One region of the Pseudarthrobacter equi genome, then DNA from elsewhere that is predicted to be linked to it. Evidence: riboswitches for the same ligand, from Rfam matches in the RefSeq annotation. Region 1 holds a riboswitch; each other region holds the start of a gene.
The links. A riboswitch is a leader RNA that binds a small molecule or an ion and turns the genes downstream of it on or off. The one in region 1 is predicted to bind thiamine pyrophosphate.
Positions count from the first base shown of each region.

Region 1 (9,905 bases):
CCCGCTGCAGCACGCTGCCGCGTGAGCCAACTCCCCGGGCCCGCCGGGCCATGCCGATAGTCTGCCATTCCTCGGCCATCAGCCCCACGAGGCGCATCGCCGCCAGGGTGCCCAGGACGAACCGGTGCGGGAGCCGGGCCTTTTGCGCCAGCGCATCAGCGAGGTCGGTGGGGTCCGTGCAGCTCACCAGGAGTATTGCGGGCAACGCGATGGCCAGGCCGCGCAGCAGGAAACCCACGCCGGTCTCCAGCGAGCCCTCACTCATGGTCCAGATGCCGGCGTCGATCAGTGTCCTGCCGCTGTCCGGCGCCAGGATGGAGGTGCTCCACCCGCCCACGGCGGCAGCGAGGATCAGAGGCCAGCCGCGTTGCCACAGCAGCCCCAGCGTGAGCCCGGCAAGCGGAAACAGCAGCAGTTCGAAAAACAGCGCCACGGACGCGGACACCCAGTCGATGGACAGCGCCAGGACCACCGTGATGAGCACGACGGCGGCCAGCTTGCTCAGCGGGTTGGCGCGGGCCAGGAGCGCAGCGTTTCCGCGGAGGTTCAGTTCCTGCCTCATGGCGCCACCGCTTCCGCCGCCGCAAGTTTGAGTTCCGTGCCACCAAGGGCCGCGGTGAACTCGGCGTCATGGGTCACGAACACTACCGCCGTTCCGGCGTCCAGGAGTTCGGAGAGGAACGATGCCAGCTCGGCCCAGGTATTGGCATCCTGGCCGAATGTGGGCTCATCCAGGACCAGTACCTGAGGGCTGGCCGCCAGGACCGTGGCCACGGAAAGCCGCCGCTTCTCGCCGCCGGACAGGGTATACGGGTTGGCGTCCACCAGGTGGGTAAGCCGCAACCGTTCCAGCAGCTCATCCACCTTGTCTTCACCGTGCCCCAGGTGCCGGGGCCCGAAGACCAGTTCGTCCAGGACCTTGCCGGTGACGAACTGGTGCTCGGGTTCCTGGAAGACCGTGCCGATCCGCTCGATCAGCTGTTCCGCCTTCCACTGATACGGGGTGATTCCGGCGCCGCGGCTGAGGTCCGTCGTGGCGGATACCGTCCCGCTGACCGGGTTGAGGAGTCCGGCAAGGGTCAGCGCGAAGGTTGATTTCCCTGCGCCGTTGGGTCCAGTGACAGCGAGCGCCTGCCCGGCGCGGACCTGGGCAATGATGCCTTCCTGCACCGGCACCGGCGGAACTTTGCGGAAGCCTTTTCGGCGCGGGCGTTGCCGGGAGACGGCCAGGTCTTCGGCGGCCAGCAGGAGGCTTCCGGTTCCGTAGGCCTGTTCCGCGGCCCGCGCGCGGGTGGACGGAACGTATCCGGGCACCCAGACACCGGCGGCCGTCAGCATGGTCCGCGCTTCGGCCAGCACCCGGTCCGGCGGGCCGTCCAGGAGCACCGCGGGGTTGGCGCCGCTGCCGGGCTGCAGCACCACGATCCTGTCCACGAGGTCCTTCCACACGGACACCCGGTGCTCCACCACCACCAGCGTGGCGCCGGTCTTGTCCAGGCAGCGGGCCACGGCGTCCCGGACTTCGAGGACACCGGCCGGGTCCAGGTTGGCGGTGGGTTCATCGAGCAGGATCAGCCCGGGCCGCATCGCGAGGATGCCTGCAAGCGCCAGCCGCTGTTTCTGCCCGCCGGACAGAGCCGACGTCGGGTGGTCCAGCGGCAGGTGGGACAGCCCGACGTCGGCCAGCGCCTCGTGCACGCGCGGCCAGATGGCGTCGCGGGGCACGGCGAGGTTTTCGGCGCCGAAGGCGACGTCGTCGCCTACCCGGGAGAGGACCACCTGGGTCTCGGGATCCTGCTGCATGAGGCCCGCGCGGCCCCGCTGGCCGCGGGGCGAACCGCCGTCAACCAGCAACGAACCGGTCTCGTCCGACTCGCCTGCCTCGCCGTCGTCGTCCGCATCGCCCAGCACCCCGGCGAGCGCATGGAGGAGCGTCGACTTGCCTGCCCCGGACGGGCCAAGCAGGAGTACCCGCTCACCCGGGCTGATGTCGAGGTCGAGGGCATGGACGGCCGGTGTGGTGCGGCCCGCGTGCCGCCAGCCCCAGCCGCGGGCGGTGACCGTGGCCGGCCGCACCGTTTGGGGTGCGGCCGCGTGGGAAGGTGCCGGCATCAGGAGAAGACGGGCTCCGTAGCGGCCTTCCGGGATGCAAAGGAGCTCAGCACGCCGGTCCGGGCAAGGCCACGGGTGGCGATCCAGGCGAGCGCGCCGGCGATGATGGCCCCGGAAACAACGGTGAAGGCGATGTACGCGAGCTTGTCACCGCCAGAGTAGGCGATGTTCCAGCCCCACGGCGCGAAGGAGTCGTTCAGGCCGCAGAAGAGGCCCGCCGCGGCACCGGCCAGCAGGGAGACCGGGAGGTTGAATTTCCGGTAGACGAAGATGGCGAAAATGATCTCGGCACCCAGGCCCTGGACGAACCCGGAGAACAGCACGGAGGCGCCGTACTGGGAGCCCATGAGCAGTTCGCCGGTGGCGGCGACCGTCTCGCAGAACAGGGCGGCGCCGGGCTTGCGGATGATGAGCATGCCCAGGACCGCAGGGATCATCCATCCCCCGGCCAGGAGGCCGGTGAGGGGCGGGTAGGCCGCGTTCATCGGCGCGGAAATTGCGGCGGTTCCCTGGGACCAGGCCCAGAAGATGACGCCGCCGGCGATGGCGATCAGGGCCGCCACCACAATGTCCACGACGCGCCAGGACCTGCTGGCGGGCTTTTTGATTGCTGAAGTAGTCATGTGATCCTCCTGGAAACAGGAGGGGAAAGTGGACGCGGGTGCCGGCTGCTGCCGCCATTTCCCGCGCACTTCGAGAACTCGACTCCCTTGCGCCGGTACTAACCGGATCAGGTTCGAGGGTCTGCGGCTGTCCGCACTCTCAGCGCCCACCTGCGTTTCCCGGCTGGTGCCGGGGCCGACGGCGGCGCTCCCCTGTCGTAAATGTGTTGTTGATGATGCTGTGGATGTCTTGCGTTTGAATGTTTCGCGCCCTTCCGGGCGTGCTCAAGTTTACACCTGGAGGGCGGTAGATTGTGGGCCATGACTGCCAACCCGCCAGATGTGACTGACTACGATCCCGACTCCGCCGACGCCCAGCCGGAAGGTTCCCTCCAGGCCCTCATCGGCCGGATTGAGGCGGAGATCAGGGAACTGCAGTTCCCCGGCTTTTCGCCGGATGACGCGCTTAACCTTGGCCTGCTCCTGGTGGAGCTCGGCAAAGAGCGGAATCTTCCCATCGCCATCGACATCACCAAAGGCGAGCAGGTCCTCTTCCACGCTGCGCTCCCCGGAGCCACCCCGGACAACGAACACTGGGTCCGCGCGAAGCAGCGCACGGCCGCCCGCTACGAGGTGCCGTCATTGCTTGTGGGCCTGCGCGGCCGGGCCGGTGGCGGGCGGATCGAGGACAATGCGTGGTTCGACCAGTCCCGCTACGCTGCGCACGGCGGTGCATTCCCGGTCTACGTCACGCGCGTGGGCGCGGTTGCCACGGTGACCGTGTCCGGGCTTCCTCAGGTAGCGGACCACCACCTGGTGGTGGAAGCGATGCGCGGGGTGCTGGGTACTTCGGGGTCGGCGGCCGAAGGCTAAACAACCCTATTGCAGGGGCAGGGAAGCCGGGGTTCAACCACCGGGCATCCGGGCGACCCGGAGGCAAATATGGAAGCTTGCTTATTTTTTATTAGTAACCATGCTTACTATATTTGTTACCGGCAACCCCAGGAGTACAGGACGTGGCAGCAAGTACCCTAACCCGGGCTGCCCGCTCAGGGCTGCAATGGGCCTCGCTTTCCGCAGGCATCCTGCTCCTGGCTGCGGGTGTGCTCGGGTTCATCCCGGGCGTCACCCACAATCTCCACCACCTCGGTTTTGCCGGGCCTGGCTCGGGCGCCGAACTCTTCGGCAAATTCCAGGTATCCGTGCTCCACAATCTGCTGCACGGGGCATTCGGAGCCTCAGGAATCCTGATGTGCCGGACCCACCGGCACGCCCGCAGCTTCTTCATATACGGCGGCGTGGCCCACCTTGCCCTCTGGGTCTACGGACTGCTGGTGGCCGATGACACCCCGGCCAACTTCCTTCCGGCCAACCACCCGGACAACGTCCTGCACCTCAGCCTCGGACTGGGCATGGTTTTTCTTGCCGTCCTGCTGTCGCCGCGCACCCCGAAAGCCACCGCACCCAATCGAGAGCACCATCAAGGAGCACCATGAAATTCCCCTCCCCGAAAGGCCCCGTCAGCAGTGCCTTGCGCGCCGTCCTGTCCGGACGCCCGGAGGACGCTGCCGAGGACCTGGATCTCCTCCACCGGCTCGCCGCCGCGCAGTTGGCGGAGACCACGGACATCATCAGCGATGACGACCTTCAGCTGACCCTCTTTTGCCTGTACGAATTGCACTACTCCGGCCTGGGTGGCGTGACTGACGAGTGGGAGTGGGAACCGGACCTCCTGCGGGTGCGGAGGCTGCTCGAAAAACCGTTCGAAGCCGCTCTGCGCTCCGCCGCCCACGAAACGGTGGCAGGCCTGGAATTCCAGCCGGCGGACAATCCGACGAGTGACCAGGTAGCCCAGGTGCTGTTCACCCTGGCGTCCTCCGATACCGGACCCAGCGTCTCCCGGTACGTCGCTCGCAAGGCCAGCCTGGACCAGCTCAAGGAATTCCTGATCCACAAGTCGATCTACCAGCTGAAGGAAGCCGACCCGCACACGTGGGCGATCCCGCGGCTGACAGGCCGGCCCAAGGCGGCCCTCGTCGAAATCCAGGCTGACGAGTACGGTGGCGGCCGTCCCGAGCGCATGCACAGCGTACTCTTTGCCCGCAGCATGCGCGGCCTGGGCCTGGACGACCGCTACGGGGCCTACATTGACACCATTCCCGCCATATCCCTGGCTGCGGTGAACCTGATGTCCATGTGCGGACTGAACCGGCGGTTGCGCGGTGCCATCACGGGGCACCTGGCCATTTACGAGATGACCTCGTCGCAGCCCAACCGTTTTGACGCCAACGGCTTCCGCCGGCATGGCTTCGGCACTGACGTCACCCACTATTTCGATGAACACGTCGAAGCCGACGCCGTGCACGAGCAGATTGCCGGGCGGGACCTCGCCGGAGGCCTCGTCGAAGCCGAACCTGCGCTGTTGGACGATGTCCTTTTCGGCGCTGCAGCGGCAATGGCCGTCGATGCCAGGATGTCCGTCCACCTGTTGGCCGCCTGGGACAGCGGCCGGACCTCCCTGCGGGCATCAGAACCGGCCGCCGCATGACCAAGTTCGGTTGCCGGCGGCCCGCCGAGCTGGAAGGGAAACGAATATGAAGCAGGACCAGCCAGAGAGCTCGATCGTGGTTTGCCCGGACGGTCCACTGATCGTCCGCGGTGATTTCGAAATCGTCACGACATCCGGCGACCCCGTCCCCCGGGACCGCAGGACGGTTGCACTGTGCAGGTGCGGCGCATCGGCCATCAAGCCGTACTGCGACGGCACACACAAATTCATCAAGTTCCGCTCCGACCCCTCCCTCCCGGAGCCGCCCCTGCCGCCGAACAGTTGACACCGCCGGGGGTGCGCACAAGGATTGGGCGGGAAAGCGTTTTCTGAGCTGCCTGCTGCCGGACCGGGCCCGGGCATGACCCAAGGAGTGCGGCGTGCACAGCCAGCCCACCGTGATCAACCGCGAAGCGCTGGTACGGCGCCACAACGTGGAACAGGACAGCCTCGACCCGAGGAGTCCCGCCTCGGTGGGCAACGGTGAGTTCTGCTTCACCATGGACCTGACCGGCATGCAGTCCCTTCCCGGTGAGTATCCGGTGGCCGCCAGGGATGACCTGCCGCCCGGCACTTTGCTGGGCACGCAGGCGCAGTGGGGCTGGCACTCCATCCCGCCGGAACAGGAGTACACCCTTGCCGGTTCCACGGTCCTCTACGATTCACCGCGCGGCCCTGTCCCCTATGTGGACATGGTGGGCGCCATCGTGGATGGCCGCGAAACGCAGTCATCGCGGGCGGAAACCTGGCTCCGCGCCAACCCCCACCGGCTGGACCTGGGCCAGATCGGCTTTGCGCTCCCGGGAAGGGATGCCCCCGCACTCACCCGGGACGACATCACCGGCGCGCACCAGGTCCTGGACCTCTGGACCGGCACGGCCACCAGCATCTTCAGCCTGCACGGCAGTCCGGTCAACGTCACCACGGCCTGCCGCCTGGACAGGGACGAGCTGGGCTTCCGCATCCTCTCCCCTGCCCTTACGGACGGCCTGGCCGTGTCCCTGACGTTCCCCTACGGTTCCGAGGGCTGGCACAACGCAGCGGACTGGAACAGGCCCGCCGCACACACCACCACCGTTGAAGAACGTCACGCCGCCGGCCCGCGCCGCCACTGGCTGATTTCGCGCTGCCTGGACGGTTCCGGGTACCAGGTGGCCGTCAGCGGTGCAGGGCTGGAGCTCGAGCAGGCCGGCCCGCACGAAGTGCTCATCCGGGCCGCCAAAGGACAGGACAGCCTCGACTTCAGCGTGCACTTCATCAGCACGGGGCAGGGTGACTGCCTTCCGCGTGGCAACGGCGGCATCGGCGGGCGTTCAGTGCCGGGATCGGAACCGGCCCCCGAGTTGGCAGCCGCACCGGATGTGGCAGCGGCACCGGGCAGCGCCGCCATTGCCGCGTCCCGCACGGCGTGGCCGGAATTCTGGAAGTCGGGCGGCGCCGTCGACCTCTCCGGAACAGCCGATCCCCGCGCCGGTGAGATCGAACGCCGGACTGTACTCTCCCAGTACCTCACCGCCATCAACTGCTCCGGATCGCTGCCGCCGCAGGAGACGGGGCTGGTCTGCAACTCGTGGCGCGGCCGCTTCCACCTCGAGATGCACTGGTGGCATGCCGCCCATTTCGCCACGTGGAACCGGACGGAGCTCCTGCTGCCCGCCCTCCGCTGGTACGCCTCCGTCCTGGAACCCGCGCGGCAGACGGCCAAGGCCCAGGGGTTCGACGGCGTCCGCTGGCCCAAGCAGGTGGGTCCGGACGGGCGGGAAAGCCCCAGCCCCATCGGCACCTTCCTGATCTGGCAGCAGCCGCACCCCATCCATCTGGCGGAACTGGCCTACCGGGCCGAACCATCACAGGAACTCCTGGAGGAATTCGCCGCGGTGGTTTTCGAAACCGCGGAGTTCATGGCCGCCTTCGCGCACCCCACGGACCGGGGCTTCGAACTGGGCCCGCCCCTGGTGCCGGCGCAGGAGAGCTACGAGTCGGTGCGCGGGACGGTCACCAACCCCACGTTCGAGCTTGCCTACTGGCAGTGGGCCCTCCGGGTGGCCAACACGTGGCGGGAACGGCTGGGCTTGCCTGCTGAGGGCACCTGGGCGGCGGTAGCGGACGGCATGGTCCCGCCCAGGGTGGTGGACGGCGTGTACGCGGCGATCGACGTCGAGCCCTTCACCATCCGCACGGACCACCCCTCGATGCTGTGCGCCCTGGGGGTGCTCCCGCGCACGGACCTGGTGGACCCGGAAACGATGCGTGCCACGCTGGCTGACGTACTGGCCGGCTGGGACTGGGACAGCACCTGGGGCTGGGACTACCCCGTGATGGCCATGACGGCCGCCCGGCTGGAAGCCCCTGAGGCCGCCGTGGACGCGCTGTTGATGGACGCGGCCAAGAACCTGGTCCTGCCCAACGGGCACAACCGGCAGACGGATTCGCTCCCGCTGTACTTGCCCGGCAACGGCGGTCTGCTGGCGGCGGTGGCGCTCATGGCTGCGGGATGGGATGGCGGTCCGGCGCGGCACGCTCCAGGCTTCCCGGCGGACTGGACAGTGGCATGGGAGGGGCTCATCCCCGCGCCGTAGGAACTTAGCCAGTAGGGTGGGGTGCAGACCGTTTTACCGCCCGCAAGGAGTACCAGGAATGAACCTTCTCATCAAGCTGCTCGGCACCGGCGTAAGCCTGGGTGCAGGATTTGCCGGCACCAAGCTGGTCAACACCATCTGGGAAAAGACCACCGGCAACAAGCCGCCCACCGGCAAGGGCGAGGACGTCCCCACCAGCCTTCGCTCGGCCCTGACGTTCGCACTGATTTCTGCGTTCGTCAGCACCATCATCCAGGTCCTGGCCAACCGCGGCACGCAGCGCGCCATCACCCGTTTCGCCAAGACGCAGGACATCGTCTAAACACCCACGCTGTCCCCGCACGCCAGCTGGCTTCAGCGGGATGAGCCGTCGTCCTCGCCGTCCTCACGGGCGGCCTGGGCGGCGGCTTTCTGCACTACCGCGTCAAGCTCGTCCGAGGTGAGCAGTTCCCGGTGCAGGTGCTTGGTCCGGTACCCGGCGCGGCCCACCATGTGGGCGGACACGGGAACCGTCAGCAGCTGGAAGATCCAGGCAACCACCAGGACCGGCCACACCCACCACGTGCGCATCTGCAGCCCAATGGAGGCCAGCAGCAGGAACAGTCCCAGCACCTGCGGCTTGGTGGCGGCGTGCATGCGGCTCAGGAGGTCCGGGAAGCGCAGCAGGCCGATGGCGGCGCCCAGGGACATGATGGCTCCCACCACCATGAACACGGCAGATACCACGTCAATCCAGCCGTCCAGGCTGGTCAGGTCCGGGGTCATCATGTCAGGGCTCACTGGGGTGCTCCCGCCGGTCGGCCACGAAGCGTGCAACGGTCACTGAGCCGATGAAGCCGATCACGGAGATGGCCACCACCAGCATCAGGTTGTTCAGGTGCCGGTTCACGGCCATGTCAATGCACAGCGCCGCGCCCAGGATGGCCAGCAGGACGTCCGAGGCAAGCACCCGGTCCAGCAGCGACGGGCCGCGGGCGATCCGGATGATTGCCCCGCCGGCGGCGAGCGAGAGGATGACGGCCGTGACGGCCAGGACCACCTGCATCATGCTGCGGCCTCCGCCCGAACGATGGCGAGTTCTTCGTTGGTGCCCATGATCCGGATGAGTCTGGCTTCGATGTCACGCACTTCATTGCGCAGGTTTTCCACGTCCTCGGCGGAGCTGATGTTGATGGCGTGCAGGTACAGGGTGGAGGTTGACCGGTCCACTTCCACCACCAGCGAGCCCGGGATCAGCGAGATCACGTGCCCGGTGGCGGTGACGATGAGGTCCTGGTGGCTCCGCAGCGTCACGGCAACCACAGCGTTGTGCACTTTGGGTCCGCGGACGGCGGCGAGGTAGAGGATCTGGAAACTGGCCACCACCACCCGGCCCAGGAACATCAGCGCGAAGGGGATGGCGTGCCGGACGTTGAAGCGTCCGCTGAGCTCCACGGGCGGCAAGTAGAACAGCCGGGCGACGGCGATGGCCAGCAGCGCCCCGAACAGCAGGTTGCCGGGGCTGAAGTCCTGCCAGAGGGCGCCCCAGACGATGACCAGCCAGACGAGGAGCGGAAGCTCCTGGCGCAGGGAGATACGGCGGCGGCTCATTTTCCTCCTCCTGCTGGTGTCCCAACGGCCGGGACCGCTACGTCGTCACCCAGGACAGCGTGGATGTAGGGGCCGCGGTCCAGCATGTCTGCCGCTGCCCGGTCCGAGAGGCCGAACAGGGGTCCGGCGAAGACTGTCAGCGCCATGCCGAGGACCACCAGGCCGGCGGTGGGGCCCACCATGGTGCGGGGCATCAGGGTGGAACGGACCAGCGTGCTGCTGCCACCGTTTCCCGCCCTGCTGAGGACCGGCACTGCCTGGCCGGTCCTGCCGGTCCCGTCCGCTACGGGTTCGTCGTCCACGACTTCCTCCTCCACCGGCTGCCCGGGGGCGGCCAACAGGACGGGATCCGGGTGTTCGGCGTCGGCAGGACGCCGCCAGAAGGCACGGTTCCAGACCCTGGCCACGGCCAGCAGTGTCAGGAGGCTGGTCACCACGCCGCCGATCACCAGGGCGTAGGCCAGCGGGGTTCCA
Region 1 covers NZ_LT629779.1:4,431,302-4,441,206, forward strand. Annotated here, with positions in the region: gene BLT71_RS20115 (energy-coupling factor transporter transmembrane component T family protein) at 1-562, opposite strand, end outside; gene BLT71_RS20120 (ABC transporter ATP-binding protein) at 559-2,112, opposite strand; gene BLT71_RS20125 (ECF transporter S component) at 2,112-2,735, opposite strand; TPP riboswitch at 2,802-2,939, opposite strand; gene BLT71_RS20130 (heme-degrading domain-containing protein) at 3,036-3,587, shown strand; gene BLT71_RS20135 (DUF4383 domain-containing protein) at 3,731-4,210, shown strand; gene BLT71_RS20140 (iron-containing redox enzyme family protein) at 4,207-5,262, shown strand; gene BLT71_RS20145 (CDGSH iron-sulfur domain-containing protein) at 5,309-5,548, shown strand; gene BLT71_RS20150 (hypothetical protein) at 5,643-7,841, shown strand; gene BLT71_RS20155 (DUF4235 domain-containing protein) at 7,900-8,163, shown strand; gene mnhG (monovalent cation/H(+) antiporter subunit G) at 8,196-8,606, opposite strand; gene BLT71_RS20165 (monovalent cation/H+ antiporter complex subunit F) at 8,611-8,889, opposite strand; gene BLT71_RS20170 (Na+/H+ antiporter subunit E) at 8,886-9,431, opposite strand; gene BLT71_RS20175 (Na+/H+ antiporter subunit D) at 9,428-9,905, opposite strand, start outside.

Region 2 (9,905 bases), 1.7 Mb from region 1:
CGGACGCAGCACAGTGGGGGTAACTTTCGGCGGAGCGGCTGCTACGGCATCCCGTGCCGCCTTGACGATCTCGGCCATGGCGAAGCCGAGCTGGCGCAGGCCCTCGTGGCTGGTGGCCGAGACCTCGAAGACCCGGTATCCGCGGGACTCCAGCTCAGGGCGGACGAATTCAGCCATGTCCTTGCCGTCCGGCAGGTCCACTTTATTCAGTGCCACGAGGCGGGGCCGGTGGTTCAGCGGGACCACTTCGCCGTCCTGGCCGGCGTAGCTCATGTCCACCGCGTACTTTTCAAGTTCGGTCTCGATGATGGAGAGGTCAGAAAGGGGATCGCGTTCGGATTCGAGCGTGCCGCAGTCCAGGACGTGCACCAGGGCGGCGCAGCGTTCCACGTGCCGCAGGAAGTTGTGGCCGAGGCCCTTGCCTTCGCTGGCACCTTCGATAAGTCCCGGGACGTCCGCGATGGTGAACCGGACTTCGCCTGCCTGGACCACACCCAGGTTGGGGATGAGGGTGGTGAACGGGTAGTCGGCGATCTTGGGGCGCGCGGCGGACATGGCGGCGATGAGGCTGGACTTGCCGGCAGACGGGAATCCCACCAGGGCGATGTCTGCAATGGACTTCAGCTCAAGGACAATGTCGCTCGACTCACCCTCGATGCCGAGCAGGGCGAAGCCTGGAGCGCGGCGCTTCTGCGAGGACAGGGCAGCGTTGCCCAGCCCGCCGGGCCCGCCGGCGGCGGCGATGTACTCTGCGCCCTCCCCCACCAGGTCCGCCAGGACGGTGCCGTCCTTTGACTTCACCACAGTGCCGTCGGGGACAGGCAGGATCAGGGTTTCGCCGTTCTTGCCGCCGCGCCAGTCGCCCATGCCGGGACCGCCGTTGGTGGCGTGCCGGTGCGGGGCGTGGTGGTAGTCGAGGAGGGTGGTGGTCTGGTGGTCCACGCGGAGGATGACGTCGCCGCCGTTGCCGCCGTTGCCGCCGTCGGGCCCGCCGAGGGGCTTGAACTTCTCGCGGTGGACGGAGACGCAACCGTGGCCGCCGGTACCGCCGGATACGTGCAGTACTACCCGGTCTACAAAGCTGGCCACGTAAATCTCCTCAGTGTCGTGTGGGCGCCCATGGACGCCCTATCGATTGTAATGCGCTTAAAAGAGCAGTGGAGCGGGCCAACTGGCCCGCTCCACCGCTTCAGAACTGGTTGTTACTCTGCAGCTGCAGCAGCAACGATGTTGACGACGCGACGACCGCGGCGGGTGCCGAATTCAACGGCGCCCGGGGTCAGTGCGAACAGGGTGTCGTCGCCGCCACGGCCAACGCCGGCGCCCGGGTGGAAGTGGGTGCCACGCTGGCGGACGATGATCTCGCCGGCGGAAACTACCTGGCCGCCGAAGCGCTTGACGCCGAGGTACTGTGCGTTGGAGTCACGACCGTTGCGAGTGGAGCTCGCGCCCTTTTTATGTGCCATCTGAAATGCCTGCCTTTAAATTCTGGGGAATCTGCTGAAAACCTGAACAGTAACCGGTGGTTACTTGATGCCAGTGATCTTGACCTTGGTCAGTTCCTGACGGTGACCCTGGCGCTTCTTGTACCCGGTCTTGTTCTTGAACTTCTGGATGACAATCTTAGGACCACGGAGGTCCTGGAGGATTTCAGCCGTAACGGTCACCTTGGCCAGGTCAGCAGCGGCAGTGGTGATCTTGTCACCATCAACCAGGAGCAGTGCGGGCAGCTCGATGGTGCTGCCAGCCCCACCGGCGACGCGGTTCAGGGTAACGAAGTCTCCAACGGAAACCTTCTCTTGGCGGCCGCCTGCGCGGACAATCGCGTACACCACTTGGGAACTCACTTCTCTCGACGTTTATAACTAAAATTGCGTGCGGCACCCGTTGCACTGTTTGGCTGGGTTCCCGCTGTGCCTCAACGCCGTGGATTCCCCGAAGGTCTCCATGAGTTATCCCGCAGGACTGCCTTGTGTTTTCCACGCTGGCATGTTCCCGGGGTCATAACCCAAGTGTTGGCGTAAGCACCGAAGATCCAGAATACGCTAATTCCGTCTCCGGCCGCAAATGAGGCTGGCTCCGGCGGGTCGGCTGTGATAGGAACCACAGACATCGTCCGCCACCGGGGCCGTGCCAGACCATAGTACCGGCAGCACGGCCCGGGCAGGTTCAGGCGTGGAGCCGCGGCGCGTCGAAGAACTCCACTTCCAGCCGGCAGGACTGCCGGAAAGCGGTAACCATGGCGTGCCGCTCGTCATCGGAAGCCTTGCGTGCCGCTTCGTCCACCACGGCGATGGCCCGGCGCGTTGCCTCCGCGAAATCCTCGTCGGCATAGGTGCGGAGCCAGTCGGCGTAGGGGTGTCCTGCCGGTTCCCCGTCGGCGAGGAACCTGGCATGGAGCGTCTTCCCGGCGTCCGCGTACAGCCAGAAGCACGGCAGGACAGCCGCTGCCAGGACTGCATAGCTGCCCGACGCCGAAGTAGCCGTCAGGTGGTCCACGTAGGCCTTGGTGACAGGACCCAGTTCGGGACGGACGGTGCGGGTGCTGAGCCAGGAACGGTGCAGTTCCGACTCCACTTCGAGGCACTGCTGGGCCGACGCCGCCCAGAACAGCTGCTCGGCTTCCGTGGGAGCCAGCGCGCTGGCCCGGGCGAGGACTCGCGAATACCCGTTCAGGTAGATGGCATCCTGCGCAAGGTAATACGCGAACTGGCTTTCCGGAAGTGTCCCCGAGGCCAGGGCCCGGAGGAAACCCAGGGCGTAGATCGACTCAAGGTGGGCGTCGGCATCTTTCCGCAGCTGCGCCGTAAAGTCGCCTGGCCGAAGCGCTTGGCGGATGTGGTGGAAATGGTGAACGGGCCCGTTGCCGGTTCCCACCTCCAGTACGGCGGACGCCGCCAGCGCCCCCGCAAGCCAGGGTTTCACTTCCCGTAGGGCCACTTCCCAGTTGCCTACCTGCGCCTGGACCGTGGCCATGGCGGAGGACAGGGAACAGCCTGTGCCATGGCTGTTCCGCGTTGCCACCCGCTCCCCCGGGATTTCCACTACGTCTGCGGATAGCATGCCGGCCGGGCCAACCAAGGCGTCCGGGCAGCTGCTGCCTTGCAGGTGGCCACCCTTGACCAGCACGGCAGCACCGGTGGCATCAGCAAGCCGCCTGCCCTGTTCCAGGGCTGCCTCCCACGTGTCCTGTACGTCTTCTTCCAGCAGCATGGCCAGTTCGGCCAGGTTGGGGGTGACAAGGTGGGCCAGCGGCACCAGGCTGCGGAGCGCGGCTTCGGCACTCTCCTGCAACAGCCGGTCTCCGCTGGTGGCAACCATGACGGGGTCCAGGACAACGACGGCGGGGCGCACCTTCTCCAGCCAGGTGCGCACGGCATCGATCACTTCGGCGTCGCCCAGCATGCCGATCTTGACGGCGTCAACGTGGATGTCGTCGCTGATGGCCGCCAGCTGCTGTGCCAAAAAGGATGCCGGAGGAACATGGACGGCGGTCACCCCGCGGGTGTTCTGGGCGGTGAGGGCAGTGATGGCGGCCATGCCGTAACCGCCGTGGGCCGCGATGCTTTTGAGGTCCGCCTGGATGCCGGCCCCACCGGAGGGGTCCGAGCCCGCGATGGCAAGGACCCGGGGCACGTCCCGTACGGCAGCCGGCATTACGGTTGCGGAGGGATTCGGGAGCGGGGTGGCTGCGGGCATGGCAAGGGTCGAAGACAAAAGAGACATCCCTTCGCCGGTACTAACCGGACAGGTTCAACGGGTGTGGATCTCAGCCGGGCCTGGTGCGCGGCACCCCGTGTCGGTTCCCCAGCCTAGCCGCTGGACGGCAGTCAACCGAAAGGTGACTGCACCTGTTAAGTGCGCTGCTGAGGGCCGTTCCCCGTTAACGGCAGATGCCCGGCCCCACCACAGGAGTGGAGGGCCGGGCATCTGCAGTGCCTGGGCAGGGTCAGAGCTCGGAAGCAGGAACCCCTACGCCAAGGATGATGGGCGCATCGGCTTTGGCTGCCGGCTCTGCCGGCGCTGCGGGCTGGGGCGCTTTGGCGGCATGGGAGTGGCCTTCGCTGGCCGACGGGACGTTCTCATGGTGTTCCACGGTGGTCTCGTTGGCTGCGCCCTGCGCCCTGCTTGCACTCCGGTTACGCCGCGGACGGCGCTGCCGGGACAGGTCGGGGGCGGCAGGCGCAACGGGCTGCTGGGGTGCCGCAACCGCTGCCTCCGCCGGTTCGGGGGTGGCCGGCGCGGCCTGGGCCGTCCCGGACTCCTGTGGCTGGCTGCCAACAGGCGAAGCCGGCTGGCCCAGGTGGGCAAACGCTTCGGCAAGCCGGTCAAGCGACAGCGCAGGCGAGGCTTGGTGCTCGTCTGCGTGCTCAACGAAGGGCAGCGCGACCTTCTCGCCGCCGAACGTCAGGACAGCTGCCGGGCGTGCCGGCGTCCCGTCGTCGTGCTTCTCCGTTGTGCCCGCGTCCTGCTGGGCGGGGGCCAGCCGGGCCGCCACCTCATCATCATGCAGGTGTGCGGCGTGGGCAGCAGCAGCAATGTTGGCCAGGGCCAGCCTGGTGGCTTCAGCCTTGGCATGGCGTTCGGCCTCGTGCGGGTCCGGCTGGACGGGGTGGGCAGCCACCGCTGCGGGTGCGGGTGCCTGTTCGACCGGCTGGCCGCCACGTCCACGGCGGCGCTTGCGTTCGCCGCGCGTACCTTCCTGGCTGCTGTCGGTGCGCTGGCCCTCGTTGCGCTGACCCTCACTGCGCTGGCCCTCGCTGCGGTTGCCCTCGTTTCGGTTCCCGTTGGTGCGGGAATCGGAGCGGTTGTCTGAGCGGTGGACGTGCTGCTCGGCTGCCACGATGTTGGCGCGGCGGTGCTCTACGGGGTCGTCATGGGTGACGACGCCGCGGCCCGCGCAGGCTTCGCACTGCTCGCCGAAGACTTCCAGGAGCCCGGTGCCCATGCGCTTGCGGGTCATCTGGACGAGTCCCAGCGAGGTGACTTCCGCCACCTGGTGCTTGGTCCGGTCGCGGCCCAGGCATTCCACCATGCGGCGCAGGACGAGGTCGCGGTTCGATTCCAGGACCATGTCGATGAAGTCGATCACGATGATGCCGCCGATGTCGCGCAGCCGCAGCTGGCGCACCACTTCCTCGGCCGCTTCAAGGTTGTTCTTCGTGACGGTTTCTTCGAGGTTGCCGCCGCTGCCGGTGAACTTGCCGGTGTTGACGTCCACCACGGTCATGGCTTCGGTCCGGTCGATCACCAGTGAGCCGCCGGAGGGCAGGAACACCTTGCGTTCGAGGGCCTTGTGGATCTGCTCATCAATCCGCCAGGCAGCGAAGATGTCCTGGTCCTTGGTCCACTTTTCCAGGCGTCCCACCAGGTCCGGCGCCACATAGGTGACGTAGGCCTCGATGGTGTCCCAGGCGTCCTCGCCGGAGACGATCAGCTTGGAGAAGTCCTCGTTGAAGACGTCACGGACCACCTTTATGGTGAGGTCGGGCTCGCCGTACAGCAGCTCCGGAGCCAGGACCTTGGTGGAGGAGGACTGGCTTTCGATGCCTTCCCACTGGGCGCGGAGCCGGTTGATGTCGTGGGTCAGCTCCTCTTCGGACGCCCCTTCGGCCGCCGTGCGCACAATGACGCCCGCCTGCTCGGGCAGGCGGTCCTTGAGGATGCGCTTGAGCCGGTTCCGCTCGACGTCGGGCAGCTTGCGGGAGATTCCGGTCATGGAACCGCCGGGGACGTACACGAGGTAGCGGCCCGGCAGCGAGATTTGGCTGGTCAGGCGGGCGCCCTTGTGGCCCACGGGGTCCTTGGTCACCTGGACCAGGACGGTGTCGCCTGACTTCAGCGCGTTCTCGATACGGCGCTGCTTGCCTTCAAGGTTGACGGCTTCCCAGTTCACTTCGCCCGCGTAAAGGACGGCGTTGCGGCCGCGTCCGATGTCCACGAAGGCAGCCTCCATGGAGGGCAGCACGTTCTGGACTTTGCCCAGGTAGACGTTGCCGATCAGCGAGTCCTGCTGGGTCTTGGAGACAAAGTGCTCGGCCAGGACGCCGTCCTCGAGGACGCCAATCTGGATTCTGTCGTCGCGCTGGCGGACGATCATCTGCCGGTCCACGGATTCGCGGCGGGCCAGGAACTCCGCTTCGGTGATGACGGTGCGGCGCCGGCCCGTGTCCCGGGATTCGCGGCGGCGCTGCTTCTTGGCTTCCAGTCGGGTGGAGCCCTTAACGCTGGTCACCCGGTTGCTGGCGGGCGCCTCGCTGACGGCACGCGGTGCGCGCACGCGGGTAACGGTGTTGGGCGGATCGTCGTCGTTGCCGCCGGTCAGTTCGAGGTCCTGGTCACCGCGGCGGCGGCGACGACGACGGCGGGACGTCACGCCGTCCTCGGCCGGACCGGCTTCTTCCTCGTCCGATTCGTCGGCGGCGTCATCCGCCTCGGAGCCACCGGTTCCGGCGTCGTCGCGCTCGTCCAGACGGCTGCGCCCCCGGCGGCCACGGCTGCGGCGCCGGCGGCGGCTGGAGGATTCCTCGGATTCGTTGTCCTCGGCGTCGTCTTCGTCCTCGGCCTCCTCCGCTGCGGCGGCGGGCGTAGCGGGGCGGACGACGGTGCTCAGGTCCGGTGCCTGGAACAGCATGGAAGTGGGCGAGCCGGGCTCAAGGAACAGGGAGGCAAACGCGCCCGGTTCCTCGCCAGCCGCGGTAGCTTCGGCGGCTTCGGCGGCTTCGGCCGGCGTCGCAGCGGATTCTCCTGCTGCAGCGGCAGCTGCCGTGCCGGGGGCCTGCTCCGGGGCGGCCTCGGCTGCGGTTTCGACGGCGGTAAGTTCCTGTTCGGCGGGCTTCTCTGCTGCTGCCTCTACGGCCGCCTCCCGGGCCACGGCGCCCTGGTCCGCCGTTTCAGCGTCCAGCGCGGCAGCGGTGACGGGCAGTTCCTGGGCAGGGGCCGGCGTTTCGGCGGGGGCCAGCGTTTCTGCAGGTGCCCCCGCAGGAGCAGCTTTCCTCGTGGCAACGCGACGGCGGCGGACCGGCTTGGTCTCGGTGGGTTCCGCGGGTACTTCGCTGGCAGCAGGCGCTTCTGCGGCGGTGGCAGCTTCGGCGGGGGCAGCGTCAGCGGCCGCACCGGCTTCCGTGGAGTCTGCATCGGTGGCAAAGGCAGGCAGCGGCTCGGCGGCGTCTGCCTTCTTCTTGGCCCGGGGCCGGCGCACGGCGGTTTTGGCCGGGGCTGAGGGGGCACCCTCATTGCCGGCCGACGCAACGGCGGTTGGGGCATCGTTCGGAGCCACCTCGGCGGCGGCTGCGGCTACGGCGTCATCGGCCTTCGGCGCTGCCTTGCGTCGGGTCCGGGGAGCCTTTTTGGGTTCGGCCGCGGCTTCCACAGCCGGTTCAACCTCGTTAACGGAAAGCTCAGTTTCATTGTTCATCTGTGGCAACACTCCTGCCCCTGACGTACCGCCACATCCGGCACCCATTGGGGCACATATTGTCAAAACCCGCAGGCGCTGACAGAAGTCAAGTGGATGCTCCCAGGTTCGCACCGGCAATGGGGTGCGGCAGCCCGTAGGAGCCAGTGGAAAGTTCTGAAACCCGTTGTTCTACATGCCACAACCAGGTGCCGTCCAATGGAGATTGCGGGAGTGTCGGAACAATCCGAAGCCTGCCCTGCTCGTCATTGGCGGTCTTGGGAACAAACCACCGGACCGGAGACCGAATGTGGTTCGGCTTCCAGCCACGTTCATTCTCTCACACGCGGGGTAAATCACGTGGGAAGGTGCCGCGGGCTTTCTGTTCCCTGGGCGTTGCGTCCAGCCGCCGGCGTTACAATCAGGCTCAGGAGCACCGGACGAAAAGGACGCCATACCAATGCCCAGCATCTCCCCCGTCAGCGGCACGCCAGCCCAGGAGCGGACCACCACCCCGGACAGCGCCCCGGCGGCTAATACGCCGGTGATGGCCCGGAACCGGCCCTTCGGCTGGCTCCTGGTGATTACCGGAGTTATCGGCTGGCTCGCTTCCGGAACCCTGGTCCTGGAAAAGCTCGCGGTGCTGCAGGATCCCAACCACACCACCGTGTGCGATGTAAACCCGTTTATCTCCTGCGGCGAAGTGATGAAGACCTGGCAGAGCTCACTCTTTGGCTTCCCCAACATGTTCATCGGGATCGTGGCGTTCGCCATCATCATTACCGTGGGCATGGCCCTGTTGTCCGGCGCCACGTTTGCCCGCTGGTACTGGATCGGGCTGCAGGCCGGCGTTACCCTCGGCTTCATCTTCGTGGTGTGGCTGTGGTCCCAGGCCCTTTATGACATCCACGTCCTGTGCCCGTTCTGCATGATCGTCTGGGCCGCGATGATCCCGCTCTTTGTCTGGACCACCATCCGCAACATCTCGGCCGGAGTCATTCCCGTCCCCTCGGGGGCCGCCCGCGTCGTGGGCGATTCCGGCTGGATCATCGTGGCGCTGATCTACGTGGGCGTGATTGCCAGCATCTTCTTCGCCTTCATCCAGGTGTTCGCCGGCACGTCAGGGTTCTAGCCGCCCAGAGCCCTAGGACCAACAGATAAGGCCAATGTTCACGAAGAACATTGGCCTTATCTGTTGGTCCGCACCACCATGGCGGCGCGGAGGGCGGGTCCTAGAACCAGATCTTGATCTCGCGCTCAGCGGAGTCCGAGGAGTCTGAGCCGTGCACCAGGTTCTGCTGCACCTTCAGTCCCCAGTCGCGGCCGAAGTCGCCGCGGATGGTGCCCGGAGCCGCGGTGGTGGGATCGGTGGTGCCTGCCAGTGAACGGAAGCCTTCGATGACGCGGTGGCCTTCAAAGATCGCGGCAACCACAGGGCCGCTGAGCATGAACTCCACCAGCGGCTCGTAGAACGGCTTGCCCACGTGCTCTTCGTAGTGCTGCTCGAGCAGCTCGCGGGTGGCGTTCACCTTTTTGAGTTCGGCCAGGGCGTAGCCCTTGGCTTCGATCCGGGCCAGGATGGCGCCGGTGAGGTTACGGGCGACGCCGTCGGGCTTGATCAGGACGAGGGTGCGCTCAGTGGTCACAACTGCTCCAATGCGTTGGTGGGGTTTCGGGTCAAGTCTACGGGGGCTGCCCTACTGGGCCGGACCGGATCCGGCGGGCTGGTCCGGGTTGGCGGCTTCCCACGCGGCCTGTTCACGTTCGCGTTGCCCGGCTTCGCGGTCCAGCCTGATTCCCGTGCGGATGCCGTACCACCAGCAGATGGCGAACAGTACGCCCACCAGGAACATGGCAGGTTCGAAGATGCCGGTGAGGATCAGCACCACCTGCAGCACCCAGCCCAGTCCGATGCCCCAGGGCTTGCGGAGGAACGCGCAGGCCAGCACCATGACCACGCTCAGGGCAATCCCGACGCCCAGGATCAGCGCCGGCGGGAACTCGCCGCGGCGCAGGCCGAACACTGCCAGGGTGGCAAAGAACATGACGAACGCCTCCAGCAGGAGGACCGTCGAGGCGAACATGACCTTAGTGGAGCGCCGTTTCTTCGGCATGCCCGGGCGCCATTCGCGCTGGGCCTTGGTCAGCCTGGCCATGGATTACGCCTCCGTCTTTCCGAGCAGGATGCGGGCCTCGGCCACGAGGGTGATGGAGCCCGTGACCAGCACACCGCCGGAGAGGTCGTCGTTCGCTTCGGCCCGTTCCACCGCCCATTCCAGGGCGTCGTCGAGCTTTTCTTCAATATGCACGTTGTCCTCGCCGAAGCCGAGGTCAATGGCCAGCTCGGCCAGTTCGGCGGCCGGCACGGCCCGCGGCGAATTGGACTGCGTAAAGCAGTACTCCTCCGCCACGTCCCCCAGGGATTCCTTGAGTTCACGGAGGATCTCCTCCGCGTCCTTCTCCTTGAGCACGCCCACCACAGGGACCAGCCGGGAGAAGGTAAAGGCCT
Region 2 covers NZ_LT629779.1:2,771,605-2,781,509, forward strand. Annotated here, with positions in the region: gene obgE (GTPase ObgE) at 1-1,089, opposite strand, end outside; gene rpmA (50S ribosomal protein L27) at 1,203-1,466, opposite strand; gene rplU (50S ribosomal protein L21) at 1,527-1,835, opposite strand; gene BLT71_RS12485 (bifunctional hydroxymethylpyrimidine kinase/phosphomethylpyrimidine kinase) at 2,170-3,699, opposite strand; TPP riboswitch at 3,709-3,807, opposite strand; gene BLT71_RS12490 (Rne/Rng family ribonuclease) at 3,950-7,417, opposite strand; gene BLT71_RS12495 (vitamin K epoxide reductase family protein) at 7,857-8,528, shown strand; gene ndk (nucleoside-diphosphate kinase) at 8,629-9,042, opposite strand; gene BLT71_RS12505 (DUF4233 domain-containing protein) at 9,094-9,552, opposite strand; gene BLT71_RS12510 (bifunctional folylpolyglutamate synthase/dihydrofolate synthase) at 9,556-9,905, opposite strand, start outside.
Region 2: linked by a shared signal. The riboswitch ahead of BLT71_RS12485 (bifunctional hydroxymethylpyrimidine kinase/phosphomethylpyrimidine kinase) and the one ahead of BLT71_RS20125 (ECF transporter S component) in region 1 are both predicted to bind thiamine pyrophosphate.

Region 3 (9,905 bases), 1.6 Mb from region 1:
CTCCGCAAGATTCGGAAGAGAGGACGTGCACCATGGAACTTACCGCAGGTCACGTTTGGCTCATGGTGTCGGCAGCGCTCGTGCTGTTCATGACACCGGGCCTGGCATTTTTCTACGGCGGCATGACGCGTGCCAAGGCAGCACTGAACATGATGATGATGAGCTTCATCTCCATCGGCATGGTCGGCGTGGTCTGGATTCTCTGGGGATACTCGATGTCTTCCGGCGAGGGCTTCCTGCAGATCGTGGGAAACCCGTTCGCAGCCTTCGGGCTTGAAGGCATCGATACACCGGATGGGCTCATCAAGGTGGGCTTCGCGGCAACCTTCGCCATCATCACCGTTGCGCTGATCAGCGGCGCTATCGCTGACCGCGCCAAGTTCGGCGCCTGGAGCGTCTTCGTCCCGGTCTGGGTCACCCTGGTTTACTGCCCGCTCGCCTACATGGTGTGGGGTGGCGGCCTCTTCGGTCCCGAGGGAGCAGTGGGTAAGGCCCTCGGCCCCGCCATCGACTTCGCCGGCGGCACCGTGGTCCACATCAACGCCGGTGTTGCGGCACTGGTTCTGGTCCTGATCATCGGCAACCGCAAGGGCTTCGGCAAGGACCCCAACCACCGCCCGCACAACATCCCGTTCGTCATGCTGGGCGCTGCCATCCTGTGGTTCGGCTGGTTCGGCTTCAACGGCGGCGCTGCCACCACGGCAGAGCAGGGCGGCCTCATCTGGGTGAACACCTTGGCCGCTCCCGCCGCTGCCATGCTCGGCTGGCTCGTCACCGAGCGGATCCGCGACGGCCACCCCACGTCCCTCGGCGCCGCTTCCGGCGTGGTCGCCGGCCTTGTAGCCATCACCCCGGCCTGCGCCAACGTCAGCCCCGTCGGCGCACTCGGCCTCGGCGTCGTGGCAGGCGTGGCCTCCGCACTGGCTGTGGGCCTGAAGTTCCGCTGGGGCTTCGACGACTCGCTGGATGTTGTTGGCGTGCACCTTGTCTCGGGCATCATCGGCACCGTTGCCCTCGGCTTCATCGCACTGCCCACCGACGGTGTGGGCGGCGGCCTATTCTACGGCGGCGGACTCGCCCAGCTGTGGGCACAGCTCGCAGCGGCAGGCATCGCCATTGCGTACTCGGCTATCCTGACGGCGATCATCGCGCTGGCCATCCACAAGACCATGGGCTTCCGGGTCTCGCAGGAACAGGAAACGGTGGGTGTGGACCTCAGCCTGCACGCCGAGACCGCCTACGAGTTCGGTCTCTCCGGGCACGGCGGCAGCTTCCAGCCGCTGCATGACATGATCACCGGCAAGAACCAGGCGGAAGCCGCCGGCAGCGCCGGCGAAGGAGATGCCAAGAAGCCAGAAACCGCAACAGGCAAGGAAAGCGTGGGGGCATGAAACTGATCACCGCAATCGTCAGGCCCGAGAAGCTTGAAGCAATCCGGGAAGGCCTGGAGGCCTACGGAGTGCAGGGCCTGACGGTCAGCGCAGCCAGCGGCTACGGCCGGCAGCGGGGCTACACCGAGGTGTACCGAGGCGCCGAGTACAACGTGGACCTCCTGCCCAAGATTCGGGTAGAGGTGCTGGCTACGGACGAGCAGGCCGATGACATCCTGGACGTCATCATCGCCAGTTCCAACACCGGCAGGGCGGGTGACGGAAAGGTCTGGACCATGGATGTCTTTGAGGCAGTCCGGGTCAGGACCGGCGAACGCGGCGTAGCCGCCATCTAGGAGAGTCCTCCGGCCTCCCCCTGCTACAGGGGGAGGCAGGCGGAAGCGGGTTGGGAAGGAACCGGAAGGTCCCCCCCAACCCGCTTCGCTTTTAACGGGTGCGGCCCGGGCTCAACGCCGGCGCCCGCTCACTTCCCTTCCCTGGATGTGGCCCAGGACGCCGGACCCGCCGACCCGGCGTCGTACTCCTCAAGGGGAACGGAACCCTGGGCCCAGGCCTGAAGTACCGGTTCAACGATCCGCCAGCAATCCTCGGCGGTGTCACCCCGCACCGACAGCAACGGGTCCCCGGTCAGCACGCCTTCAAGGACCTCACCGTAGGGGAGGAGGTCGGAGGCGCTCAGCTCCGCTTCGAGGGTGACCCGGCCAAGGCTGAAGATGTTTCCGGGGCCGTTGACGTCAACATCGAACTCCAGGGTGTCCGGCCCGAATCCGATCCTCAGTTGGTTCGGCGAGTCGACGCCCGTGAAACCCTGCGGCAGGTGCGGCACCGGAAGGAAAGTGATGACAGCCTCCTTCCGCTTCTTGCCCAGCGCCTTGCCGGACCGGAGGATGAACGGAACACCGCTCCAGCGCCAGTTGTCGATTCCAATCCGGATTTCAGCCAAAGTCTCTGTGCCGCGGTCCGCGTCCACGCCGTCCTCGCGGGCATAATCCGGTACCGTCTTGCCTCCCACCGTGCCCGCTCCATAGCGTGCCCGCCGGGTGGAATCGCTAAACGGCGGCGCCACACTGGCCGCGCGAAGGACTGCGGCAATGGCGTCGCGCAGGTCCCGCTCACCCAGGGTTGCCGGCGGTTCGATGGCCAGGAGGGCCATCACCTGCAGGAGGTGGCTTTGGATCATGTCCCGCAAGGCGCCAGCACCGTCGTAGTACCGTGCCCGGCCCTCCAGTGCGAGATCCTCGTCGAAGAAGATTTCCACCTTCTCCACGTGCCGCCGGTTCCATACCGGCTCCAGGAAGTTGTTGGCGAAACGCAGTCCCAGGATGTTCAGGACCGTGGCTTTCCCCAGGAAGTGGTCCACGCGGTGGATGTGGTCCTCCGGAACCAGCCGGGCAAGCGTCCTGTTCAGGGACCGCGCCGACTCCTCGCTGGAGCCAAAGGGCTTCTCCATCACCAGCCGCGTCCCCGCCGGCACCTCCCCGGGCTGCAGCGCTTCGCACGCCAGCTGGCTGATCCTGGGCGGCAGCGCGAAATAGACGGCGGTGGGGCCGTCGAGGCTTTCCAGCAGGGAAGCGAGGGCGCCGGCGGCTGTGACATCGAGCTGGTGGTACGCCGTGTCCTTTTCCAGCGCAGTCAGCGCGTCCTTGCCGTCCGGCTCCGCGGTCTCCGCAGCCGCGGCGAAGGAGGACTGCACCCGCTCCCGCCACTGTTCCGGCGTCCAGGGGTCGGATCCGGCACCGACGAGGCGGAGGCCGTCCGCCCGGCCGGCGGCCACCAGCCGGGCCAGTCCCGGCAGGAGCAGCCGGCCTGTGAGGTCGCCTGAGGCGCCGAGGATGAGCAGGGTCTTGACAGTTGTTTGGCTCGTCATTTTGCCAGCATGCCATCTGGCGTGCCCGACTTGGTACCCTAGATAGTCGAGTCCCGATCATCTCCTGAAAGAAGTTCACGGCGCGTGTTCAATTCACTCTCTGACCGGTTGACAGCAACCTTCAAGAATCTCCGCGGCAAGGGCCGCCTGACGGAGGCCGACGTCGATGCCACCGTCCGGGAGATCCGCCGCGCCCTGCTGGACGCGGACGTTGCCGTTCCCGTGGTGCGGGAATTCACCAGCCGCGTGCGCGAACGGGCGCTGGGCGCCGAGGTATCAGCGGCGCTGAACCCCAGCCAGCAGATCGTCAAGATCGTCAACGAGGAACTCAAGGAGATCCTCGGCGGCGAGACCCGGCGCATCCGCCTGGCCAAGAACGGCCCCACCGTCATCATGCTTGCCGGCCTCCAGGGCGCGGGCAAGACCACGCTTGCGGGCAAGCTGTCCAAGTGGCTGAAGTCCCAGGGCCACAGCCCCATGCTGGTGGCGTGTGACCTGCAGCGGCCCAACGCCGTCACCCAGCTGCAGGTGGTGGGCCAGCGGGCCAACGTCCCGGTTTTCGCCCCGCACCCGGGTGCCACCTCAACCGAGCTGGAACAGCCGGCGGGCGATCCCGTGGCTGTTGCCCGGGCCGGCGTGGAGGAAGCCCGCCAGAAACTGCACGACGTCGTCATCGTGGACACCGCAGGCCGCCTCGGCGTCGACGCGGACATGATGGAGCAGGCGCGCCAGATCCGCCGGGCCATCGTGCCCAACGAAGTCCTCTTCGTCATCGACTCGATGATCGGCCAGGACGCCGTAAACACGGCCCTGGCGTTTGACGAGGGCGTCAACTTCACGGGCATCGTCCTGTCCAAGCTCGACGGCGACGCCCGCGGTGGTGCCGCGCTGTCCGTCTCCTCGGTCACCGGCAAGCCCGTCATGTTCGCGTCCACCGGTGAAGGCCTGGACGACTTCGAGTTGTTCCACCCGGACCGGATGGCCTCGCGCATCCTGGACATGGGTGACGTCCTTACACTCATCGAGCAGGCCGAGAAGTCCTGGGACAAAGATGAAGCTGCCCGGATGGCGAAGAAGTTCGCCGACCAGGAAGACTTCACCCTGGACGACTTCCTGGCCCAGATGCAGCAGATCCGCAACATGGGCTCCATGAAGAAAATGCTCATGATGATGCCCGGCGCCCAGAACATCCGCCAGCAGCTGGAGCAGTTCGACGAACGCGAGATCGACCGCGTTGAAGCAATCGTCCGGTCCATGACCCCGCACGAACGCGTGGCCCCCAAGATCATCAACGGTTCGCGCCGCGCCCGCATCGCCCGTGGTTCGGGTGTGCACGTCTCCGAGGTCAACGGCCTGCTGGAACGCTTCGCGCAGGCCCAGAAGATGATGAAGAAGATGGCCCAGGGCGGCATGCCCGGGATGCCGGGGATGCCAGGCCTCCCCGGTGCCGGCGGCGGGGCCCGGAAGAACGCGAAGAACGCGCCGAAGAAGAAGGCCCGGTCCGGAAACCCGGCCAAGGCCGCGCAGGAACGCAAGGACGCCGAAGCCCGGCGCGCCAACGCATCCAAGGCGCTGCCCACCGGAGCTTCCTTTGGCCAGCAGTCCGGTGACTTTGACCCGTCCCAGCTGAACCTGCCCAAGGGCTTCGACAAGTTCCTGGGCAACTAGGAACACTGCCGCCTAGTAGCGCCAAGTGTCGTTGGAAACGTCCCAACGACACTTGGCGCTATTTCGTTAAGATGCCGGCGCCGTGGAATAGGGTTGGGGGATGTTCAAGCAGAGGGTAGTGTTCGTGCACGGCTCGGGGAGCTTCGGCGCCGCCGCCTGGCCCCGGCAGCACGGCATGGCGTTGATGTACGACGCCCTGTTCCTCCGCCGGCACGGATACCACAGCACCGCCGAACCCCTGGAGTCCTCCTTTGCGGAGGACACGGCCATCGTGCTGCGTTCCCTGGGCGATGACGGGCGGGGTGCTGCCGGCGGACACGTTGTGGCCCATGCGCAGGGAGCCATTCCGGCCATGATGGCGGCCGTGGAGCGCCCGGACCTCGTGCATTCGCTGACCCTGGTGGAGCCGGCCTGCCTGTCCCTCACCGCGGAGCTGCCCGCAACAGCCGCCCACATCCGGATGATGAAACCGCTGTTCGACGTCCGCCACCAACTCAGCGACGAGGACTTCCAGCGGGAGTTCGTCCGCCGCGTCTACGCCGCAGACCTGCACCAGCCAGCCACCCTGGAGGAGAAGCGCTCTGCCCGCCGGCTGCGGCTGCAGTCACCCTCATGGGAGGCGCCACTTCACATCGTCCCAGGAGTCCCCACCCTTGTCCTCACCGGGGGTTGGGAACCGCTGTACGAAGAAATCGCCGGGTACCTGAGGGAGACCGGTGCCCTGCACCGTGTCGCCGCCGGCGGGCACCGGCCCCACGACTCAGCGGACGGCAACCGGGCAATCCGGCAGTTCCTCGCCGAGGTCAGCCGGAGTGAACCGGCCCGGGCGTCCTAGCCGCCCGGGGCCGGCCACAGCAACCGCCGGTCACCGCCGGCGGCAGGCTCAGCTTCCGGCCGGGACTTTCAGCTCGGGAAGGTACACCTTGCCGCCGGATTCCAGGAACTCCTGGCTCTTCGCCCGCATCCCGGACGCCGCCTCTGCTATCGCGGCCTGGGCCTCCGCCGACCCGTACTCGTTGCGGATGTCCTGGCTGATCCGCATCGAGCAGAACTTCGGCCCGCACATGGAGCAGAAGTGTGCCGTCTTGGCGGGCTCGGCCGGCAGCGTTTCATCATGGAACGCTTCGGCCGTCTCGGGGTCGAGCGAGAGCGCGAACTGATCCCGCCAGCGGAACTCGAACCTGGCCTTGGACAACGCGTCGTCCCGTTCGTGCGCTCCGGGGTGGCCCTTGGCCAGGTCAGCGGCGTGCGCGGCGATCTTGTAGGTGATGACCCCGGTCTTCACGTCGTCCCTGTCGGGCAGTCCCAGATGCTCCTTGGGCGTGACATAGCAGAGCATGGCGGTGCCGTAGCGGGCGATCTCGGTGGCGCCGATGGCTGATGTGATGTGGTCGTAGCCGGGAGCTACATCGGTGACCAGCGGCCCCAGGGTATAGAACGGCGCACCCTTGCACAGTTCCTGCTGGCGCTCTACGTTCTCCCGGACCAGGTGGAACGGGACATGGCCCGGCCCCTCCACCATCACCTGCACGTCATGCTTCCAGGCGCGCTCCGTCAGCTCGGCCAGCGTGTCCAGTTCCGCGAACTGCGCAGCGTCGTTGGCATCCGCGGTGGCACCGGGGCGCAGGCCGTCACCCAGCGAGAACGCGACGTCGTACCGGGCAAAGATTTCACACAGCTCATCGAAGTGCGTGTAGAGAAAATTCTCCTGGTGGTGCGCCAGGCACCAGCCCGCCATGATCGACCCGCCCCGGGACACGATGCCGGTAACCCTGTTGGCGGTCAGCGGCACGTAGCGGAGCAGGACGCCGGCGTGGACAGTCATATAGTCCACGCCCTGTTCACACTGTTCTATGACGGTGTCGCGGAAGATTTCCCACGTGACGGCGTTCGCCTCGCCGTTGACCTTTTCCAGGGCCTGGTAGATGGGCACGGTGCCGATCGGCACGGGGGAGTTGCGGATGAGCCACTCCCTGGTGGTGTGGATGTCGTCGCCCGTGGACAGGTCCATCACCGTATCGGCACCCCACCGCGTGGCCCACTGCAGCTTGTCCACCTCCTCGGCGATGGAACTGGTCACGGCGGAGTTGCCGATGTTGGCGTTGATCTTCACCAGGAAAGCCTTGCCGATGATCATCGGTTCGGACTCCGGATGGTTGATGTTGTTGGGGATGATGGCCCGTCCGGCCGCCACCTCACTCCGGACCAGTTCCGGATCACACTTTTCCCGCAGCGCCACGAACCGCATCTCCGGCGTCACCACGCCCTTCCGGGCATAGTGCATCTGGGTGACAGTCCGGCCGTCGACGGCGCGGCGGGGCACCGGGCGCCCGCCTTTCCATTCCGCGGAGGCGGCGCCGCGGCTTACGGCCGAGCGGCCGTCGTCGAGCAGGTTCCGTTCCCTTCCGCTGTACTCTTCCGTGTCAGCGCGCGCCTCAATCCATTCCGACCGGAAGGGGCTGAGGCCGCGCACGGGATCGCTTCCCGGCCCCGCTGTCCGGTAGGTGCGGAAAGGGGCGTTTGGCTGCCCGTTGGGCGAGGGCTCCAGCGCGATCTCCGTGACCGGGACACGGATCCCGTGCTCCGGATCATCGATGTAGGCCAGCGAGTGCGACTTCAGGGACTGGGTGACAGGCGCTTCAGGCGTGGCTCCGGCGGGGTGGTTTTGGGCAGGGGGCAGCACTGTTTTGGGTGTATTCAAGGAATACTCACTTCCTTCGCCGGCATTACCCGGACAGGTTCGACGGTCGCAGGCCGCGTCAGCCCGATCTCAGCCCCTGCAGGGGCACCCGTGTGGTCAGGAACGAAGCTACCACACGCCCTGCAGGGACAAGCGCTAACGGCCCTGTCACATTTGCCGGTGCTAGCCTGACCGGGCAGGAAGAGGAGGCATCCATGCCCTACATCATTGGTTTCAGCGGCACCGCCCTCACGGGACCGGACAGCGAAAGGCACGGCCTCTGGTCCGTGGACGGACGCCTGACGTTTACCCGCCCGGAGGCCGGTCCGGACGTTGTACTCGACGGCTGGGTGCTGCCCGGCTTCGTCGACGCCCACTGCCACATCGGCCTGGGCCCTGCCGGGCCGGTGGACGCCGGGGAGGCCGAAGCCCAGGCCCGTGCCGACCTGGACTCAGGCACCCTGCTGATCCGGGACGCGGGATCGCCCGCCGACACCCGGTGGATGCAGGGTGGCCGCGACTTTCCGCTGCTGATTCGGGCCGGCAGGCACGTCGCCCGGACCCGCCGCTACCTCCGGGGCTTCGCCCAGGAGGTCGAGCCTGAAGGCCTTGTGGAGGCCGTGCGCAAGCAAGCCCGCGACGGCGACGGCTGGGTCAAGCTCGTCGGGGACTGGATCGAGCGGAGCGCCGGCGACCTCGCACCCTCCTTTCCCGCCGGCGTCGTCCGTGATGCGATCAGTGCCGCACACGACGAAGGTGCCCGCGTCACCGCCCACTGCTTCGCCGAAGACACCCTGGACCAGATGCTCGACGCCGGGATCGACTGCGTCGAACACGCCACCGGCCTGCTGCCCCGGCACCTGCCGCGGTTTGTGGAGCAGGGCGTCCCCATCGTTCCGACGCTGGTCAACATCGCCACGTTCCCTGATATTGCCGCCCAAGCCAGGCCCAAGTTTCCGGTGTACGCCGACCACATGCTGGCGCTCTGGGAACGACGGCTGGAACGCATAGGGGAGGCCTGGGAAGCCGGAGTGCAGATCTTCGCCGGAACGGACGCCGGCAGCGTGATCCGTCACGGAAGGATTGCGGACGAAATCCTTGCCCTGCACGCGGCTGGGTTGCCCGCAGCCGAGGCGCTCAACGCGGCCAGCTGGGCCGCCCGGGCCTGGCTGGGTGCTGACGGGCTGACGGAAGGGGCGCGGGCCGACGTCGTGCTGTTCCGGAACGATCCCCGGAGGACCCTGGACACCGTGGCGCACCCATCCCACGTGGTTTTGGGTGGCCGCGTGGTCCGCTAAGCACAACATCCACCCCGCACTTGGAATAAATTGAAGCTTCAAGTAATTTTAACTCATGACAGGCCGCCTCATCCGGACGGCCTCCAGTAGAGGGAGCGTTCAATGAGTGCAGAAGCCACCAGCCAGGATCTTCTTCCTGCCGACCTCGCCATGGGCACCGTGATGCTCAAGGTCGGCAACATGAAGGTCATGACCGACTACTACCAGCGCGCACTGGGGCTCGAGGTGGTCGCTGAGCAGGACGGCGGCCTCTACCTCGGCCGCCTCGGCAAGCCCCTGGTCCATCTCGCCCCGGCCCCCGGCCTCACCATCCCCGGCAGGGGAGAAGCCGGCCTGTTCCACACGGCCCTCCTGTTCGAAGACCAGGCGGCGCTCGCCGCCACGGTGGCCACCGCAGCCCAGTTCGAGCCCCGCTCGTTCACGGGCAGCGCCGACCACCTGGTCAGCGAGGCCTTCTACTTCAGTGATCCCGAAGGCAACGGCATCGAGCTCTACTGGGACCGCCCGCGAAGCAACTGGTCCTGGAACGGCACCGACGTGGTCATGGACAGCCTGGCGCTGCCGCCCCAGCGCTACCTGGAACAGCACCTCTCCGAAGAATCCCTCCAGGGGCAGCGGCAGACCACCGCCGGAGTGGGCCACGTCCACCTCCAGGTAGGCGACGTCCAGTCCGCCCGCGACTTCTACGTGGGAACGCTCGGGTTCGAAAAGACCGCCGGCTGGCACGGGCAGGCCCTCTTCGTCTCCGCGGGCCGCTACCACCACCACATGGCCATGAACGTCTGGAACAGCCGCGGCGCCGGTCCGCGGAAAGACACCCTTGGCCTCGGCGAGGTCCTCATCGAGGTGCCGTCCGGTGACGACGTCGGCGCGCTCGCTGACCGCCTGAAGGTCGCCGGGGTCTCCTCGCACCACACCGGGGCTGAGTTGCGCTTCGAGGATCCGTGGCGCAACAGCATCCGGGTTGCGGTGCGCTGAGCACCCCTTACGCGTACTAGGCT
Region 3 covers NZ_LT629779.1:2,857,389-2,867,293, reverse strand. Annotated here, with positions in the region: gene BLT71_RS12940 (ammonium transporter) at 33-1,391, shown strand; gene BLT71_RS12935 (P-II family nitrogen regulator) at 1,388-1,726, shown strand; gene BLT71_RS12930 (glucose-6-phosphate dehydrogenase) at 1,855-3,258, opposite strand; gene ffh (signal recognition particle protein) at 3,343-4,926, shown strand; gene BLT71_RS12920 (alpha/beta fold hydrolase) at 5,027-5,761, shown strand; gene thiC (phosphomethylpyrimidine synthase ThiC) at 5,810-7,627, opposite strand; TPP riboswitch at 7,622-7,729, opposite strand; gene BLT71_RS12910 (amidohydrolase family protein) at 7,822-8,904, shown strand; gene BLT71_RS12905 (VOC family protein) at 9,007-9,882, shown strand.
Region 3: linked by a shared signal. The riboswitch ahead of thiC (phosphomethylpyrimidine synthase ThiC) and the one ahead of BLT71_RS20125 (ECF transporter S component) in region 1 are both predicted to bind thiamine pyrophosphate.